DNA from 3 places in the Serratia sarumanii genome. Region 3 is predicted to be linked to each of the others. Evidence: predicted binding sites of a transcription regulator. Region 3 holds the regulator's gene; each other region holds the start of a gene.
What was found. Region 3 encodes CRP, which controls carbon source genes, mostly activating them, when cyclic AMP is high. Its sites were predicted from a motif close to ATGTGANNNNNNTCACAT; they were not measured.
Positions count from the first base shown of each region.

Region 1: SSARUM_RS15605 (sugar transporter) is a predicted target of CRP. The motif match lies at 4,012-4,029, and genes of this name have one in related genera.
Region 2: deoC (deoxyribose-phosphate aldolase) is a predicted target of CRP. The motif match lies at 4,254-4,271, and genes of this name have one in related genera.

Region 1 is NZ_CP124750.1:3,274,126-3,280,561, forward strand. Features, by position in the region: gene SSARUM_RS15590 (DoxX family protein) at 1-208, opposite strand, end outside; gene SSARUM_RS15595 (alpha/beta fold hydrolase) at 218-1,048, opposite strand; gene SSARUM_RS15600 (MFS transporter) at 1,191-2,585, opposite strand; gene SSARUM_RS15605 (sugar transporter) at 2,760-3,950, opposite strand; gene SSARUM_RS15610 (aspartyl/asparaginyl beta-hydroxylase domain-containing protein) at 4,219-4,905, shown strand; gene SSARUM_RS15615 (aromatic alcohol reductase) at 4,923-5,870, opposite strand; gene SSARUM_RS15620 (winged helix-turn-helix transcriptional regulator) at 5,957-6,379, shown strand; gene SSARUM_RS15625 (ABC transporter ATP-binding protein) at 6,410-6,436, opposite strand, start outside.
Region 2 is NZ_CP124750.1:629,282-635,717, reverse strand. Features, by position in the region: gene deoD (purine-nucleoside phosphorylase) at 1-402, opposite strand, end outside; gene deoB (phosphopentomutase) at 569-1,792, opposite strand; gene deoA (thymidine phosphorylase) at 1,863-3,185, opposite strand; gene deoC (deoxyribose-phosphate aldolase) at 3,252-4,031, opposite strand; gene SSARUM_RS02940 (NupC/NupG family nucleoside CNT transporter) at 4,402-5,679, opposite strand; gene SSARUM_RS02935 (TatD family hydrolase) at 5,863-6,436, opposite strand, start outside.
Region 3 is NZ_CP124750.1:4,667,066-4,673,501, reverse strand. Features, by position in the region: gene SSARUM_RS22210 (YccS/YhfK family putative transporter) at 1-777, opposite strand, end outside; gene crp (cAMP-activated global transcriptional regulator CRP) at 829-1,461, opposite strand; gene SSARUM_RS22200 (OsmC family protein) at 1,844-2,251, shown strand; gene SSARUM_RS22195 (phosphoribulokinase) at 2,290-3,159, opposite strand; gene SSARUM_RS22190 (YheU family protein) at 3,311-3,544, opposite strand; gene SSARUM_RS22185 (hydrolase) at 3,541-4,521, opposite strand; gene SSARUM_RS22180 (LysE family translocator) at 4,640-5,242, shown strand; gene SSARUM_RS22175 (PhzF family phenazine biosynthesis protein) at 5,253-6,035, shown strand; gene tauA (taurine ABC transporter substrate-binding protein) at 6,150-6,436, shown strand, end outside.

The DNA of each region.
Region 1 (6,436 bases), 1.4 Mb from region 3:
CCAGTTCCAGCAGCGTCACCAGCACGGCGAACAGCGCCGCCGGCTGCAGGCCGAAGTGGGTCATCTCGGCAACCGCGCCTTCGACGTTCAGCGCCTTGACCAATCCGCCCTGAATATAGGCGGCGCAAATGGCGAGCAGCAGCACCCAGCGCACCGCTGGCGCATGCAGCCGCTGCGCGCAGCGGGCGGCGATAGCAGTCAGGTTCATCGCGCCCCCTTAGAACGGCGAATTCTGGATAAAGGCCAGCAGATCGGCGTTGAAGCGATCGGGATCGACCTGCGCCAAGCCGTGAGCGCCGTCGGCGTAAACATTCAGCTCCGCCTGTTGCATAAGCTTAGCGGCTTTCAGCGCCGAGGCGCCGATCGGCACGATCCGATCGGCGTCGCCGTGTACCAACAGCGTCGGCCTGTCGATCGCCAGCAGATCGGCGGTGAAGTCCACTTCGGAGAATGCGCTCACGCCGTCGTACTGCCCTTTCATGCCGCCCTGCATGCCCATCAGCCAGAAGTGGTCGATTAGCCCCGCATTGCTCTCCACCTCGTCGCAGTGGAGACCGTAGAACGGCACCGCCAGATCTTTGAAGAACTGCGAGCGGTTGCCCGCCACGCCGCTGCGAATGCCGTCGAAGGCCGCCATCGGTGCGCCTTCCGGGTTGACCGGCGTTTGCAGCATCAGCGGCGGCACGGCGCCCACCAGCACCACCTTCGCCACCCGATCGCTGCCGTGGCGGCCGATGTAGCGCGCCACTTCGCCGCCGCCGATGGCGTGGCCGACCAGGATCAGATCGCGCAGATCCAGCGTTTCGATCAGCAGGGCCAGATCGTCGGCGTATTGGTTGATGTCGTTGCCGTGCCAGGTCTGATCCGAACGGCCGTGGCCGCGGCGATCGTGGGCGATCACGCGGAATCCGCTCTGGCCGAAAAACAGCAGTTGGTTGTCCCAGGCATCGGCGGACAGCGGCCAACCGTGGGAGAACAGGATCGGCTGGCCGCGGCCCCAATCCTTATAGAAAATGCGCGCGCCATCGGGCGCGGTGAGAATGCTCATGACGTGTTCCCCGCTAGGTATTGAATTGGATTTTGTACCGGGTAACAGTACGGCAGGCGCAAAGGCAGTGATAACGGAATAATTTTCGCATGATCGCGAGTTTTTTTGCTGAAGAGGCCGGCGTCGCCGCCGGCGCAAAACGTCAGATGTTTTCCAGATCGATGCCGCGCGTTTTCGGGCCGAACAGCCCGATCACCAGCATCACGATCAGCATGCTGGCGACGATAAACGCGATCACCCCCAGCGAGCCGCCGTACTGCAGGATAATGCCGATGATGATGCTGCTGAACACCGTCGACAGCCGGCTGAAGGAGTAGCAGAAACCGACGGCGCGGGCGCGAATATGGGTCGGGAAGATCTCGGATTGATACGAGTGGTAGCTGTAGGTCAGCCAGGCGTTGGACCAGGTGATGAAGAAGCCGCACAGGATCAGCCACAGCGGGTTGTTCTGCAGCGCGAACAGCGAGCCGAAGACCACCGTCACCAGGCAAGACAACACGATCTGCCACTTATTCTCCATCTTGTCGGCGTAGAAGCTGCACAGCAGCGAGCCCAGCGGGTAGGCCAGCGTGATGAAGAAAGCGTACAGCAGGCTGTGGGTGACCGATGCGCCCTTGCCCGACAGCAGCGCCGGCAGCCAGTTGCCGAAGCCGAAGAAGCCGATGGCCTGAAAGAAATTCATCACCACCAGCATCAGCGTGCGATCGCGATACTGCGGCGCCCAGATGTCGCGAAAGCGGCCGCGCAGCGGCGCCCCCTCAGCATCGTCCACCGGGCGCGACGGGAAGTCTACGGCCGTCACGCCGCAGCGCCGTTCCATATCCCGCATCACCTGCCGGGCCTGCGCATAGCGCCGCTGCTGAACCAGCCAGCGCGGCGACTCCGGCAGCCCCTTGCGCACCAGCCAGATCACCAGCGATGCCAGCGCGCCGGCGATCACCACGTAGCGCCAGCCGCTCAGGCCCCAAATGGTCTGCGGCACCAGCCACCAGGACATCAGCGCCACCGCCGGCACCGACAGGAACTGCACGAAGAACGCGAAGGCGAAAGCCCGGGTGCGCAGATGCGCAGGCACCCACTCCGTCAGATAGGTGTCGATGGTCACCAGCTCGATGCCGAGCCCGACGCCCACCAGAAAGCGCAGAAAGATCACCCACTCCGCCTGCTGTTGAAACGCCAGCAGCAGCGAGAAGGCGCCATACCAGATCAAGGCGAACATAAATGTGGCGCGGCGGCCGAAGCGATCGGCGTACGGGCTCAGCAGGCTGGCGCCGACGAACAGGCCAAGAAAGGTGGCGGAGGCGAAGGCCGCCTGGTCCGATACGCCGAAGACGCCCTGCGCGCCGGTGTGGAAAATGCCGTCGGCGATAAGGCCGGTGCTGATATAACCGGTCTGGAAAAGATCGTAGAGTTCGAAAAAGCCGCCCAGCGACAGCAGAATGATAAAGCGCCACAGGCCGGCCGACGCGGGCAAGGCGTCGATTCTGGCCGCCAAATCCCGCGCATGGATCGGCGACGCCGCTACAGAGTCACTCACCGTTAACCTCGCATTAACATTTTTGATGACTTTCTATGCTAGCGAAGCGGCGTCGGAGTTAAATTTTTAATTAGCAGACTATGAAAAAAAGTTAAGCATAAAACGCTGCAGCAACCTGTTTTATAGCAGGAAAATGCAACGCGGGATGCCGTAGCGGCATCCCGAATCGGTGGCTTAACGGCTGGGGTGCTGCTGCAGCCGTTCGCTGCGGTAGAAGCTCAGCAGGCACCAGCCGAGGGCGATCAGCGCCAGCGGCGCGGCGACGAAGCCGATGTTGCCCATGCCCAAATGCAGGCTTACCTGGTTGCCCAGCAGCGCGCCGCTGCCGATGCCGAAGTTGTACAGGCCGGAGAAGATCGCCATCGCCACGTCGGTGGCGTCCGGCGCCAGGCTCAGCACTTTGGCCTGCATCGACAGGCCGATGGCCATGATCGCCATGCCCCAGAAGATGCACAGCACCGTCAGGTGGCTTTCGCTGCCGGCGGCCGGCAACAACAGCAGCAGGCTCAAGGCCAGCAGCGCGATGGCGCCGATAAAGAAGCCGGAAGGAAAACGCTCGCTGTAGCGGCTGAACAGCAGGCTGCCGACGATGCCGGCGGCGCCGAACAGCAGCAGCATCAGCGTGGTGAAGTTCTCCGACAGCCCGGCCACGGTCTGGATAAACGGCTCGATGTAGCTGTAGGCGGTGAAGTGCGCCGTCACCACGATGACGGTCAGCATGTACAGCGCCAGCAGCGCCGGGCGTTTGAACAGCAGCGGCACGCTGGCCAGCGAACCGGAGTGCTCGCTTTTCAGCACCGGCAGCAGGCGCCACAGCAGCACCAGCGCCAGGGTGGCGCACACCGCGATGCCGATAAAGGTCATGCGCCAGCCGAGCAGCTGCCCCACCACCCGCCCGAGCGGCAGCCCGAGCACCATCGCCAGCGCGGTGCCGCCCGCCAGCAGGCTCAACGCCTGGGCTTTCTTGCCCGGCGGCGCCACGCGGATCGCCAGCGAAGCGGTGATCGACCAGAACACCGAGTGCGCCAGCGCCACGCCGGCGCGCGAGATGACCAGCGTGGTGAAGTTCCAGGCCACGGCGGTCAGCACGTGGCTGGCGATAAACAGCATGAACACGCCGATCAGCAGCTTGCGGCGCTCGATTTTGCTGGTCAGCAGCATGCACGCTAACGAGGCGGCGGCGACGATCCAGGCGTAGATGGTGATGATCAGGCCGACCTGTTCGGTTTGCATCGAGAAGCTGGCGGCAATGTCGCTCAACAGCCCGACCGGAATAAATTCGGTGGTGTTGAAGATAAAGGCCGAGACGGCGAGGATAACCACGCGCAACCAGGCGGTTGAGCGCGAAACGGGAGCGTGTTCCATGGTAAACAAAATCCGGACAGGTGCGGGCAAGTAGCGATATTTTAACCAACCGGCCCGCTAAATGCGATACGCGTCACACTTTAATTGTGTGGTTTTTTTCGCCGCATTTCGACACATTCGCAGACACACGGTTGCACAAATGCTGTGCTAATCTCTTGAAGCGTACCAATTTTTCCTGCCGCTCTTCCCCTCCGGCCGCCGCAGACGACGCGCCGCGCCGAAGAACCGCGCGCAGTGTCCATTTGGCGTTTTCTGAGGCGAGGTCATTATGTCCGCAATTTATGATTGGTCCGTGCTCGCATTGCGCAATGTTTACGATCGCCGCATTCAGGGCAAGCCGGTGCTCGACAGCGCCGCGCTGTTCCCCGACGCCGACCGTTTCACCGCCCAATGGCGGCAGATCCGCGAAGAGGCGCTGACCGTCGCCCACGATCTGCACAATATTCCCCGTTTTCACGAGATCATGATCCAACAGGAGTCGATCTCCGCTAACGACGCGCGCGACTGGCGCATGTTCATCATGAAGGCCTACGGCCAGCCGATCGCCCGCAACCTGGCGCGCTGCCCGACGCTGGCGGCGCTGATCTCCTCGTCGCCGGACGTGCTGTCCGCCTCGCTCTCTTTCCTGGCGCCCGGCAAGCAGGTGCCGCCCCACCGCGGACCGTTTCGCGGCATTCTGCGCGGCTATCTGGTGCTGGACATGCCCAAACGCGCCGACGGCGCGCCGGCGGCGGTGCTGAAAGTGGACGGCCGCGAATACCGGCTGCACGAGGGGGAGTTCATGCTGTGGGACGACACCTTCGAACACGAAGTGTGGAACGACAGCCCGCAGGTGCGCACCGTGCTGCTGCTGGACATCCGCCGCCGCGACATGCCCGGCGGGCTGCGGCTGCTCTCCAGCGCCATCATCGCCCTGGTGCGGCTGAACGTGCGCTGGATGCAGAAACAGTTCTGACTGCGGCGCTCAGGCGCTTAACCGTCCTGAGAGGTCGGGCATTGCTGCGCCAGCCACTGCTCGGTGGTGGTGGTGGCTATGCCCTGGCGCGCATTGAAGGTTTTCGCCTTATCCCAGGCCACGCCGTCGGGCCGGGCGAAAGCCAGCCGGTATTTGGCGCCGACGTCACGCGGATGGTTCCGCACCTCCTCCTGCAGCCGCTCTTTGTCCAACAGGACTCTGTTGACCTCTACGCCCCAGTGCGCCTGCATGACATCGGCAAGCTCGCGGTAGGTCAGCGTGTCCCCGGCGATATAGACCACCTGGTTGCGAAACGCGGGCCGATGGAAAAAAATCGCGGCCGTCAGCCGGCCAATGTCCTCGGGGGTGGTCAGCGTCACCGCGTAGCCCCAGTCGCCCAGCGCGCGCACCGTTTTGGTTGCCGCATCCACCACGCCAAAACCCGAGTCAAACAGGTAGCTGGTGAAAATACCCGTGGAAACAATCACCCACTCCGTCGCCTTCTGCGCACGCAGCAGATGGCGCACTTCGAGCTGTTCATCCCACACCTGTTGCCCGCTGCCTGTGCCGACAACATCGTAGTCCACGCCGAACTGCCACGGGAAGTAACGCACCACGCCCGCCTGCAAAACGGCCCAGGTGATCTTTATCTGCGTGCCCGCCCCGCCGACAAAGCCGCTGCAGTTGATCACCGCGTCAAAGCAACGCAGCAGCGCGCTCAGCTCATCCACGCTGTTTTGCTGCAGATCGCCTTCCACTACAGCGATACCGAGCCGCGCCAGCGCATCCCGCCGCGCCCGATGCGGGCCGGTGACGGCGCGAGCGGCCTCCGGCCGGAGGAGCACGCTGATTTTTAAAGCGTGGTGTAACCGGGCCTGCCGGCTCATCGCGCGCAATACCGGCAGCCCCAGTTCACCGGCGCCGAGTATGAGCACGGTATTGATGGATGGATTTGTGGATTTCATTCTTGCCTCCTGTCTTGACACTGCGTCATCCTGACAGCTGACAAAAACGGGTTCAATTAGGTACACGCGTGATACTGGAGATGAATATGACGAGCGATCGGGAAGCGCTGTTGCAATTTTCGCAGGCGTTCTGTGAAGAATTGAGCGACGACGATGAAGGGTTGAAGCGTGAGGTCCTCGCGCATGCAGGCAACCGTTGGTCGCTGGGGGTATTGCATATCCTGGGCACCCACGGGCCGCTGCGCCACGGCGAAATAGGCCGCCAATTAGCGGGCGTGACGCAGAGAATGCTGACGCGGACGCTGCGCCATCTCGAGCGGGACGGGTTGATATCGCGCTGCGATTATCAGGAAAAGCTGCCCCGCGTGGTTTACACCATCACCGACGCGGGGGAAGAGATGCTGCTCAACATGCTGCCGCTCTGGTCGTGGATTATCGCCTCCGCCGATGCCTTCAGGGCGGCCCGCTCGCACTACGATGATCAAGAACGTCACGCCACCGAGAGATGATTGCGGGCCTCCCTGCCCAAAGGGCGGCGCTCAGCCGCCGCCCAGATAGGCCTTTCT
Region 2 (6,436 bases), 1.0 Mb from region 3:
CATGTCGAAGTCGGCGATCGCCGCGTAGTCGTTGTCCTTGAAGCGCAGACGGTTCACCTTGGAGTCGGTGCACGCGCCCATGCCGATCACCACGTCACGCAGTTTGATATCGTCACGCACCGCGCCGCAGGAGCCCACGCGAATGATCTTCTTCACGCCGAATTCTGCGATCAGCTCGCGCGCATAGATGGAGCAGGACGGGATGCCCATGCCGTGGCCCATTACGGAGATGCGGCGGCCTTTGTAGGTGCCGGTGAAGCCCAACATGCCGCGCACGTTGTTCACTTCCACCGCGCCTTCCAGGAAGGTTTCGGCGATGTATTTTGCACGCAGCGGATCGCCCGGCATCAGTACTACGTCAGCGAAATCACCCATCTCAGCATTAATGTGCGGCGTAGCCATAATTTTCTTCCTTTAGAAATCTTATTTAATAAAAACGTCAAACATCTAAGCCTTGAATTTCGAGTTGCAGCTAGGCAGCTAGCGGGTGAATCCCCAGGAGCTTACTTGAGTAAGTGACTGGGGTTCACGCGTGAAGCTAACAACGCTGCGGCTTGAAAGACAGGGCTTAGAACATGCTCTTACCGTAATCCATCGGCGACAGGCCAAAGTAATTGGCGACGGTCTGGCCGATGTCGGCGAAGGTCTCGCGGTGGCCCAGCGAGCCCGGTTTCACTTTCGGGCCGTAAACCAGCACCGGGATGTGCTCGCGGGTGTGGTCGGTGCCCGGCCAGGTCGGGTCGCAGCCGTGGTCGGCGGTGAAGATGATGATGTCTTCGTCTTTCACCAGCTTCAGCAGCTCCGGCAGGCGGCGATCGAACAGCTCCAGCGCGGCGGCGTAGCCCGCCACGTCGCGGCGGTGGCCGTAAGAGGAATCGAAGTCCACGAAGTTGGTGAACACGATGGTGTTGTCGCCGGCCTTTTCCATTTCGATCAGGGTTGCGTCGAACAGCGCGTCGATGCCGGTCGCCTTCACCTTCTTGGTGATGCCGACGTTGGCGTAGATGTCGGCGATTTTACCGATCGACACCACTTCGCCGCCCTTCTCGTCCACCAGCTTTTTCAGCACGGTCGGCGCCGGCGGCTCTACCGCCAGATCGTGACGGTTGCCGGTGCGCTGGAAGTTGCCCGGCTTGTCGCCGACGAACGGACGCGCGATCACGCGGCCGATGTTATACCCGCCTTCGGTCAGCTCTTCACGCGCGATTTCGCACAGCTCGTACAGGCGATCCAGGCCGAAGGTTTCTTCATGGCAGGCGATCTGGAATACCGAGTCGGCGGAGGTGTAGAAAATCGGCTTGCCGGTTTTCATGTGCTCTTCACCCAGCTGATCGAGGATCACGGTGCCGGATGAGTGGCAGTTGCCCAGGTAGCCCGGCAGCTTGGCGCGTTCGACCAGTTTGTCCAGCAGTGCCTGCGGGAAGCTGTTGTGCTCGTCCTTGAAATAGCCCCAGTCGAACAGCACCGGCACGCCGGCGATTTCCCAGTGGCCCGACGGCGTGTCTTTACCGGAAGAGAGTTCGCTGGCGTAAGCGTAAGCGCCGATGATGTCGGCGTTGCGATCCAACCCCTGCGGGAAGTTGCCGGTGGACTCTTCCGCCGCTTTGCCGAGGCCCAGACGGCTCAGGTTAGGCAGCGTCAGCGGGCCCTGGCGGCCCACGTTGGCCTCACCGCGCGCGCAAACCTCGGCGATGTGGCCCAGGGTGTCGGAACCCTGATCGCCAAAACGTTCGGCGTCTTCGCTGGCGCCGATGCCGAAGGAGTCCAATACCATAATAAATGTGCGTTTCATCTGTGCTCTCCTGCGTGTTCTCACGCTTTGGACGGCCGCGAAAAAGCCGCGACCGTTCCTGATTCTTGGGTTATTCCGTGATGCGCTTATACACCACCGGCGTCGCTTCCGGCGCCTTGTCGCTCAGCATCATCGCGCTGCGCACCGCATCGGCCGCCTGCTGCCAGCTCTCTTCATCGTTGGCGTGGATCATCGCCAGCGGCTGCTGGGCATCCACTTTCTCGCCCAGGCGCGCCACCTCGGTCAGGCCAACGCTGTAATCGATGGCGTCGCTCGCCCGGCGACGGCCGCCGCCCAGCGCAACCACCGCCATGCCCAGCGCGCGGGTATCAATGGCGCTGACGATGCCCGGCTTTTCAGCATACACCGGCTTGCTCAGCGTTGCCGCCGGCAGATAGCTATCGTAGCGTTCGACGAAGTCTATCGGCCCCTGCTGCGCCGCCACCATGCGGCCAAACACCTCCGCCGCCTTGCCGTTGTCCAGCACCGCCTGCAGTTTGGCGCGCGCGTCGGCCTCGTCTTGCGCCAGGCCGCCGGAAAGCAGCATTTCCACGCACAGCGCCAGCGTCACTTCCAGCAGGCGCGGGTTGCGGTATTCGCCGGTCAGGAAGCGCACCGCTTCACGCACTTCCACCGCGTTGCCGGCGCTGGAGGCCAATACCTGGTTCATGTCGGTCAGCAGCGCGGTGGTCTTGCAGCCCGCGCCGTTGGCCACGCCGACGATCGCCTGCGCCAAATCTTGTGACAGCGCATAGGTCGGCATAAAGGCGCCGGAGCCGACCTTCACGTCCATCACCAGCGCATCCAGCCCTTCCGCCAGCTTCTTGGCCAGAATGGAGGCGGTGATCAGCGGGATCGAATCCACGGTGGCGGTGATGTCGCGGGTGGCGTAAAAACGTTTGTCCGCCGGCGCCAACGAGCTGGTCTGGCCGATGATCGCCACGCCGACGTCCTGAATGATTTTGCGGAAGGCGTTATCGTCCGGGAAAATATTGAAGCCCGGAATGGCTTCCAGCTTGTCCAGCGTGCCGCCGGTATGCCCCAGGCCGCGGCCGGAGATCATCGGCACATAGCCGCCGCAGGCCGCCACCATCGGGCCGAGCATCAGCGAGGTCACGTCGCCCACGCCGCCGGTCGAATGCTTGTCGACGATCGGGCCGTTCAGCGCCAGGCTTTTCCAGTCCAGCACGGTGCCGGAATCGCGCATCGCCATGGTGAGCGCCACGCGCTCCGGCATGCTCATGTCATGGAAATAAATGGTCATCGCCAGCGCGGCGATCTGCCCTTCCGACACCACGTTGTCGCGAATGCCGTTGATGAAAAAGCGGATTTCCGCTTCGCTTAACGGCTGGCCGTCGCGTTTCTTACGAATAATTTCTTGAGCCAGGAACAAGGCATCCCCCTGTGTCGCCGAGAGTCGGTGCAGACGGGCGCGCCTGGCGCCCGCCAACGAAATCGATCAGTAGCCGCCGCCGGCGGTCTGGGTCTGGTGGCCCAGCGCGGCCAGCAAGCTGGCCAGCAGGCTGGAAGCGCCAAAGCGGAAATGCCGCGCATCGGCCCAGCCTTCGCCCAGAATACGATCGGCAAGCTGCAGATAATGCAGCGCGTCTTCCGCGGTGCGCACGCCGCCGGCCGGCTTGAAGCCCACCGTCTTCGCCACGCCCATATCGCGGATCACCGACATCATCAGCTCGGCGCTTTCCAGCGTGGCGTTGACCGGCACCTTGCCGGTGGAGGTCTTGATAAAGTCCGCCCCGGCCTTGATGGCGATCTCGGACGCCTTGCGGATCAGATCGGCCTGCTTCAGCTCACCGGTTTCGATGATCACTTTCAGCAGCACGTTGGCCGCCTGGCAAGCCTGCTTGCACTGTTTCACCAGCTCGAAGCCGACCTGTTCGTTGCCGGCGATCAGCGCGCGGTAAGGGAACACCACGTCCACTTCATCCGCGCCATAGGCGATGGCCGCGCGGGTTTCCGCCAGCGCGATGTCGATATCATCGTTGCCATGCGGGAAGTTGGTCACGGTGGCGATGCGGATATCCGGCGTGCCTTGCTCGCGCAGCGCCTTGCGCGCCACCGGGATAAAACGCGGGTAGATGCAGATGGCCGCCGTGTGGCCGGCCGGGCTGTTGGCCTGACGACAGAGCGCGATCACTTTCTCGTCGGTGTCATCATCATTCAGCGTGGTTAAATCCATCAAATTCAGCGCACGTTGCGCTGCTGCGGTTAATTCGGTCATAAAACTCTCCAACTGAGTACCTGGGTGTTGGCGAGCGGACTTGGTTCCATGAAGATAGCGCTGGGGAACGGCGTTCCCGCGGCGGCAACTGAGATCCTTCTCACCGCACATGGCCACCCGCCTTGCGGCCGGCCAGTAATAGCTATTTGAACACGAATGCCGGAGGCGATTCGCGTTCATCGTCACACTATATGAAATAGCACTGTAACAGACCGGAATTATATGTGAAGAACATCACAAAATAACGCGATATCGTTCACAAATTCGCTAAAGAAGCGGCTGAAGATCGCGGGTGCGGCACGCACCCGCGTTGCTTAGAGTATAGGCGGAGTCCCGCGATCGGTCGCGCCGTCGCGGGCCTCGGGATGGCTTACAGCGCCAGGAAGAAGCCGGCGATGGTGGCGCTCATCAGATTGGACAGCGTGCCCGCCGCCACGGCCTTCAGACCGAAGCGCGCGATGTCGTGGCGACGATTGGGCGCCATGCTGCCCAGACCGCCCAGCAGGATCGCCACCGAGGAAAGGTTGGCGAAGCCGCACAGCGCGAAGGAGATGATCGCCTTGGTATGGGCCGACAGCACCTGCAGGCCTTCCGCCGCCACTACGTCGTCCGGACGCAGATAGGCGCCGAAGTTCATGTAGGCGACGAACTCGTTGACGATGATCTTCTGGCCGATGAACGAACCGGCGGTCATCGCCTCGCTCCACGGCACGCCGATCAGGAAGGCGATCGGCGAGAACACCCAGCCGAGGATCAGTTCAAGCGACAGCTGCGGATAATCGAACCAGCCGCCGATACCGCCGAGAATGCCGTTAAGCAAGGCGATCAACGCGATAAACGCCAGCAACATCGCACCGACGTTCAGCGCCAACTGCATGCCGGAGGCCGCGCCGGAAGCCGCCGCGTCGATCACGTTGGCCGGACGATCCTCTTCGGCGATCAGCTTCATCGCATCGTCTTTATCGTGGGTCTGCTCGGTTTCCGGCACCATCAGCTTGGCGAACAGCAGCCCGCCCGGCGCGGCCATGAAGGACGCGGCGATCAGGTATTCCAGCGGCACGCCCATCTGCGCGTACCCTGCCAGCACCGAACCGGCCACCGAGGCCAGGCCGCCGCACATCACCGCGAACAGTTCTGATTGGCTCATGGTGGCGATATACGGACGCACCACCAGCGGCGCTTCGGTCTGACCAACGAAAATGTTGGCGGTCGCCGACAGCGATTCGGTGCGCGAGGTGCCCAACAGCTTTTGCAGCCCGCCGCCCAGCACGCGGATCACCAACTGCATGATGCCGAGGTAGTACAGCACCGCAATCAGCGAGGAGAAGAACACGATCACCGGCAGGACGCGCAGCGCGAACACGAAGCCGCCGCCGCCGAACACCTCGAACATCTTGTCGGACACCAGCCCGCCGAAAATGAACGAAATGCCCTGATTGCCGTAGGCGATAACGTTTGCCACGCCGTTCGACATACTGCCGAGGATGCTGCGGCCCAGCGGCACATACAGCACCAGCGCGCCGATGCCGACCTGAATGATGAACGCCCACGCGACGGTGCGCAGTTTGATGGCCCGGCGGTTGCTGGAGAGCAGCACCGCAATGGCGATCAGCACCGCCATGCCGACTAGGCTCATGATGAGTTGCATGCAAAGTTTCCCTGTTGCAAAAAATAAAATACATCCCTGCTCATAAAGAGAGGTCTGCTATTGGAGAGTTTCGGGGGGATTATACTGAGCGAGGTCCCTCTCGCACCGATTTATGTCACAAATGCATACAACGAGACGCAAATGAAAATCTTATAACGTGACGCAGGTCACGTTATCACCTCATCAATCCGGCATGGCAAACAGCGCCTGAGCATTGCGCTGCAGATGGGCGGCGATCTCGTCGGCCGGTTCCGGCCGCAGCTCGCACAGCGTTTGAAACACCTCGGCGGCGCGTTCGGGGCGATTCGGCTGCCCCTGATAGCCCGCCAGCGGCATGTCCGGCGCATCGGTCTCCAGCAACAGCGCCTCGAGCGGCAGCTGCGCCATCACGCCGCGCGTTTTCTGCGCCCGCTCATAGGTGATGGTGCCGCCCACGCCGATGTAATAGCCGAGGCGGATAAACGCCTGCGCCTGCGACAGGCTGCCGGCGAAGCCATGCACCACGCCGCGGCGCGGCAGCTGCACGCGCCGCAGGGCCGCAGCCAGCTGATCGTGGGTGCGGCGCGAATGGAGGATCACCGGCAGGTCATGCTGTTTCGCCAGCCGCAGCTGGGCCAGCAGCACGCTTTGCTGGCGCTCGAACTGCGGGTTGTCCATATACAGATCGAGCCCGACCTCCCCCACCGCTACCAGCTTGCGCGGCCGTTCAGCCAGCAGCGCCGCCAGTTGCTCCAACTGCGGCTCATGATGCTGCGCG
Region 3 (6,436 bases):
GCTCTGCTCCACCAGTTTTTGCACCTCCTCCGGCAGATGCAGGCTGACGGTGATGTGCTCCTGCAGATCCATCGCCACCTGAAAGGCGCGCTGCAGGCGCTTTTGCTCGAGGTTGTTGGCGTGCGGCAGGAAATTAAGCTGTTGGTACAACAGGCTGATCAGATCCATCACCTTTTGCTGGCGCACCAGCAGCGGCGGCAGCGCGGTTTGCGGATCGGTGTGCTGGGTCAGCAGCGAGTATTTGGCTTCGAAATAGTCCGCCAGTTCCAGGTAGAGCTGGCTCAGGGTCTCGCGCATCGGCTGCTCTTTCCACAGCTTGAACCAGAACCAGGTGAATAAGCCGTACCAGACGGTGCCGATGGCGTACAGCAGCGGCGCCTGCCAGATGGGCACCGTGCCGGCCGTGCTGAGGGCGAAGATGGCGGCCACCAGCGCCGCCGGCAACAGCCGGGCGTGCAGCGGGCTGATTTCACCGGTGACGCCGAGCAGCAGCGCCAGGCCCAGCATCAGCGCCGGCAGCGGCACGTGCCACAGCAGTGCCTGTTGCAGCAGCACGCTGCTGAAGGCGAACAGCGAGCCGCCAACCACCAGCCGTTTAAAGAAGCGCTTATGCGGCGTGTCCAGACCGGCGATATTGCAGCAGGCGGGCACCAGAGAGAACATCAGGCCGAGCTGCAGCTGGCCTATCAGCAGGCCGAACAGCACCGGCAGGCACAACACCAGCGTTTGTCGCAGTGCGTAGTTGATTTCCGGGTGGTAGATCAGGCGGCGCCACATGGCAGAGAGCAGATAAAAAAAACGGCGCAGATTGCGCCGTTTCTTCAGGGATTAACGGGTGCCGTAGACGACAATGGTTTTGCCGTGGGCGGAAATCAGGTTTTGATCTTCCAGCATTTTCAGAATACGGCCAACGGTTTCGCGCGAGCAGCCGACGATCTGGCCGATCTCCTGGCGGGTGATCTTGATCTGCATGCCGTCCGGGTGAGTCATGGCGTCGGGTTGCTTCGCCAGATTCAGCAGGGTTTGCGCGATGCGGCCGGTAACGTCCAGGAAGGCGAGGTTGCCCACTTTTTCGGAGGTGACCTGCAGGCGGCTCGCCATTTGGGCGGACAGACGCATCAGGATGTCCGGGTTCACCTGGATCAGCTGGCGGAATTTCTTGTAGGAGATTTCGGCCACTTCACAGGCGGTTTTCGCGCGAACCCAGGCGCTGCGCTCCTGGCCTTCTTCGAACAATCCGAGCTCGCCGATGAAATCCCCCTGGTTGAGGTAGGACAGGATCATCTCTTTACCTTCTTCATCCTTGATCAGCACCGCGACGGAGCCTTTCACGATGTAGTAAAGCGTTTCGGCCTTTTCACCTTGGTGAATCAGCGTACTCTTCGATGGATATTTGTGGATATGGCAATGAGACAGGAACCATTCGAGAGTAGGGTCTGTTTGCGGTTTGCCGAGAACCATTCGCTGTTATCCTCTGTTGTTATCGCTGCCTTGTGTCACAGGGGTCAGAGTTCCCTGTAAAACCCGCCTGTAGCCACAGTCATGAGCGAGGGCTACCGGCAAGTTTTGAGGCGTGTCATAAAAATACGCTGTCGCTCTAGCATATTAACTTGCCGTAAGCGCTGCAAGCTACATTCTGTTAACATACCGGTAAAGGAGCCTTTCTCTGGGCGTTTCCCTGAAATTCAGTGTCCCGGAAAGATTTATTGCGGCTCTGTTTGTAGCACAGAGTAAGGCGGGTGTCTCGTGTTGTCTCGCTTCAGCATGATTAGCATCAGGTTACGTTGCCTGTTTCTATGCGAAAGCGTACTCTGATTTTAAGAAATCAACCGGAGTGACCAGAATGCAGGCAAGAGTTAAATGGGTGGAAGGGTTAACGTTTTTGGGTGAATCGGCCTCCGGCCACCAGGTGCTGATGGACGGCAACGCCGGCGATAAAGCACCCAGCCCGATGGAGATGGTGCTGATGTCGGTGGGCGGCTGCAGCGCGATCGACGTGGTGTCCATCCTGCAAAAAGGGCGCAACGACGTGCGCGACTGCGAGGTGAAGCTGACCTCCGAGCGCCGCGAAGAAGCTCCGCGGTTGTTCACCCATATCAACCTGCATTTCATCGTTACCGGCCAGGACCTGACCGACAAGATCGTCGAGCGAGCGGTGAGCCTGTCGGCGGAGAAATATTGCTCGGTGGCGCTGATGCTCAACAAGGCCGCCACGGTAACCCACAGCTTCGAGATCCGCCAACCGGCGTAATCGAGGCGGAGCGCGGCCCGGCGCCGCGCTCAACGCGTTTATTCGATCTTCTTGCCTTCCAGCAACCGCTGCACCAGCGGCGCCATGATCAGTTCCATCGCCAGCCCCATCTTGCCGCCCGGCACCACTAACGTATTGATGTGCGAGATAAACGAGCCTTGCAGCATCGCCAGCAAATAGGGGAAGTCAATTTGATCCAGCCCGCGGAAGTGGATCACCACGAAGCTTTCGTCCAGTGAGGGAATCGCCTTGGCGGCGAACGGGTTGGAGGTGTCCACCGTCGGCACGCGCTGGAAGTTGATGTGGGTGCGCGAGAACTGCGGCGTGATGTAGTTGATGTAGTCTTCCATCGAACGCACCACCGAATCCATTACCGCTTCGCGGGAGTGGCCGCGCTCGCCGGTATCGCGGATCAGTTTCTGGATCCACTCCAGGTTGACGATCGGCACCACGCCGACCAGCAGGTCGACGTGCTTGGCCACGTCATGGTGCTCGGTGACCACACCGCCGTGCAGCCCCTCGTAAAACAGCACGTCGGTCGGCGCCGGCAGCGGTTCCCACGGGGTGAAGGTGCCCGGCACCTGATTGTAGGGCACCGCTTCGTCGTAGGTATGCAGATACTTGCGCGAGCGGCCGGTGCCGTTCTTGCCGTAGTCGATGAAGCTCTGCTGCAGCAGGCCGAAGTCGTTGGCCTCGGGGCCGAAATAGCTGATGTGTCTGCCCAGATCGCGCGCCTTGCGGATCGCCGCGTCCATTTCCGGCCGGGTGTAGCGGTGGAAGCTGTCGCCCTCCAGCTCGGCGGCGCGGATGTTGAGTTGTTGGAATATTTTGCGGAACGCCACGCTGGTGGTGGTGGTGCCGGCGCCGCTGGAACCGGTCACCGCGATAACGGGATGTTTGGCAGACATGGTGGTTGTCACTCCGTGTTGAATGCGCCGGCGTCAGGGGATTATTGTGGCTCTTGTTGACGCTCTCTATCTCGGGAAAAAATGGCGCGCGCTGGTTTGCAATGCCCCATTGTTACCTGATTTTTTCCGTCAGTCATAGAACCGATCGCCACTAAATTTCTTCCTGCCCGGCGCGGAACTGGCCGCGCGGCATGATGTTGACGCTCTCGTGCAGTTCCGACCACACCAGCACCACTTCGCCGTTTTTTAGCTGGCGGCGCACGTCCTCCACCTTCTGTTCCAGCGAGCGTTCGTGCTCGCCGTAATCGGTGCCTTCGCGCAGTACAAAAGATTCGATCAGGCTGTTGAGGGTGTCGGTTGCCAGTTCTTGCCAGGGAATGATCACGTCGGGATGTCCAGATAAGGGGAAAGCCAGGCCGGAATGCGATGCTCCAGCCACATGTATGGTTTTTTCAGCGTGCCGCCGACGAAGCCGACGTGGCCGCCGAACTCGGTCAGCTGATATTCGATATTGCGCGGCAGGCCGGCGACGTCGGGGATCACCTCAGGGGTCATGAAGGGATCGTCCTTCGCATGGATGATCAGCAGCGGCGTTTGGACAGCCGGCAACAGCGGCAGGGCGCTGCAGCGGCGATAATAGTCGGTGGCGTCACTGAAGCCGTGAATGCGCGAGGTGATGGCGTCGTCGAATTCGCGGATGCGCCGCAGACCGTTCAGTTGGGACAGCTTGAGCGGCAGGGTGTCCGGGTAGTGCAACAGCTTGCGGGTGGCGTTTTGTTTCAGCTGCCCCAGCAGGTAGCGCTGATAAACGCGGGAAAAGCCTTGCTCCATGCGGTAGGCGCAGGGCTCCAGCATCAGCGGCGCCGAGACCACCACCGCCGCCTGCAGCAGGCTGTCGGCGCCTTGCTGCGCCAGGTAGCAGGCCAGCATGTTGCCGCCGAGCGAAACGCCGACCGCCGCGGTCGGCACCTCGCCGTAGCGGTCGCGCAGCCAGCGCAGGAAGAAGCGCGCGTCTTCGGTTTCACCGGAGTGGTAGATGCGCTGCTTGCGATTGGGCACACCGCTGCAGCCGCGAAAGTGCATCACCACGCCGAGCCAGCCGCGCTCGCGCCAGGCGTTGAGCAGGCCATGCGCGTAGGGGCTGTAGAAGCTGCCCTCCAGGCCGTGGAACAGCACCGCACGCGGTTTGTCGCGCGCCTGCGCCGGATCCTCGCTCCAGGCGAGATCGACGAAATCGCCGTCGGGCAATTCCAGCCGCTGCCAATGCGGTTTCAATAATACGCGGCGGCGCACCAGCCGCGGCAACAGCGTTTGCAGGTGCGGGTTACTGGCCCCGGTCAGAGGGCGAAAGGTGTTAGGCATAGGCTGAGTAAAATGTTGTGGGCGGCTATTGTGAGATCCCTAGCGCACTGTTAGCTTCAATACCAAGAATTAACAATGATACTGCAAAAAAGCGCCTTGGGTGAGGAGCACCCGTGCCATGGAACCGAGTTTATTCCTTTCGATGCTGGGCTTCCTGTGGGTCGCCGCCATCACGCCCGGCCCCAATAACCTGCTGCTGACCACTTCCGGCGCCAACTTCGGCTTTATGCGTTCGCTGTGGCTGATGATCGGCATCATGCTCGGCATGCAAAGCATTTTGCTGCTGGTGGCCTTCGGCGTCGGCAGCCTGATCCTGGTTTATCCGTCGCTGCACCTGATCCTGAAAATCCTCGGCAGCCTGTACCTGCTGTGGCTGGCGTGGAAAGTCGCCACCGCCGCCTATGAAAAACTGGAAACCGACGTGGCGCCGCCGCAGCCGGTGCGGCTGTATCAGGGCTGGCTGCTGCAGTTCCTCAACCCGAAAGCCTGGCTGATGGCGCTGGGGGCGGTGGCCAGCTTCAGCCTGGCGGGCGATAAGTACAACGGGTCCATTGCGGCGATCGCGTTGGGCATTTTGGTGGTCAACATCGTCGCCGGCATTATCTGGCTGGCGTTCGGCACCCTGATCGGCCGCCTGCTGCGCAGCAAAAAGGCCTGGGTTATCTTCAACGTTTCCATGGGGTTGTTGACCGCAGCCTGTGTGTTACTGATCTGGCATTAAGGAGCGAACGATGGCGGAAAATTATTATCACGTGGTTGCCTTTACCGGCGAAGGGCTGCGCGGCAACCCGGCCGGGGTTTGCCTGCTGACACAGCCGCTGCCGGCGGCGCGGCTGCAGGCGATCGCCAACGAGATCGGCCTGCCGGAAACCAGCTTTGTCTGGGATGACGGCGACATGACCGCCATCCGCTGGTTTACCCCGCAGCGCGAGGTCGATCTCTGCGGCCACGGCACCCTGGCGGCGGCGCATGTGATGTTCAGCGTGGTTAACCCGGCGCTGCAGGATATTCGCTTCCGCTCGGCCGGCGGCGAACTGTTCGTCAAGCGCGATGCGCAGGACGGGGAACGGCTGGTGCTCGACTTCCCCGCTCGGCCGCCGCAGAAGGTGGCCGAACCGGCGGGCCTCGCGGCGCTGCTGGGCGTGCAGCCGCAGGAGGTGTGGCAGGCGAAAGCGCTGCTGGTGGTGCTGGAAAACGAGGCGCAGGTGCGTGCGCTGCGGCCGGACATCCCGGCGCTGATCGCGCTGGCCGGGTGTGCGGTGATCGTCACTGCGCCGGGTGACACCGTGGACTTCGTGTCGCGCTATTTCACGCTCGACGGCGGTGAAGATCCGGTTACCGGCTCCGCGCACTGCACGCTGATGCCTTACTGGACGGCGCGTCTCGGCCGCCATCGGCTGCAGGCGCAGCAGGTCTCGGCACGCGGCGGCGAACTGTTCTGCGAACTGCAAGGGGATCGTACGCTGCTCGGCGGCTATGCTCACGTGTTCCTGCACGGGACGATCGCGCTGTAATCCGCGTTTATATTACGCAGGGTAATAAAGAAGACTTTTTTATTCTTTTATCGCCCGTCACCGCTCAGATAAAACTGTCAGCAACTGAACAGATTTTTATCAACGGAGCGGAACATGGCGGGCAAACTCTTTTCCTTACGCAACGCGGCGCTGTTGGCGCTGGCGCTCAGCGCAGCCAGCGCCTACGCGGTGGACGTGACCGTGGCGTACCAGACGTCGGCGGAGCCGGCCAAGGTGGCGCAGGCGGAAAACAGCTTCGCCAAACGGTCCGGCGCGACCGTCGACTGGCGTAAGTTCGACAGCGGCTCCAGCGTGCTGCGTGCGCTGGCCTCCGGCGACGTGCAGATCGGCAATATCGGCTCCAGCCCACTGGCGGTGGCCGCCAGCCAGAAACTCCCCAT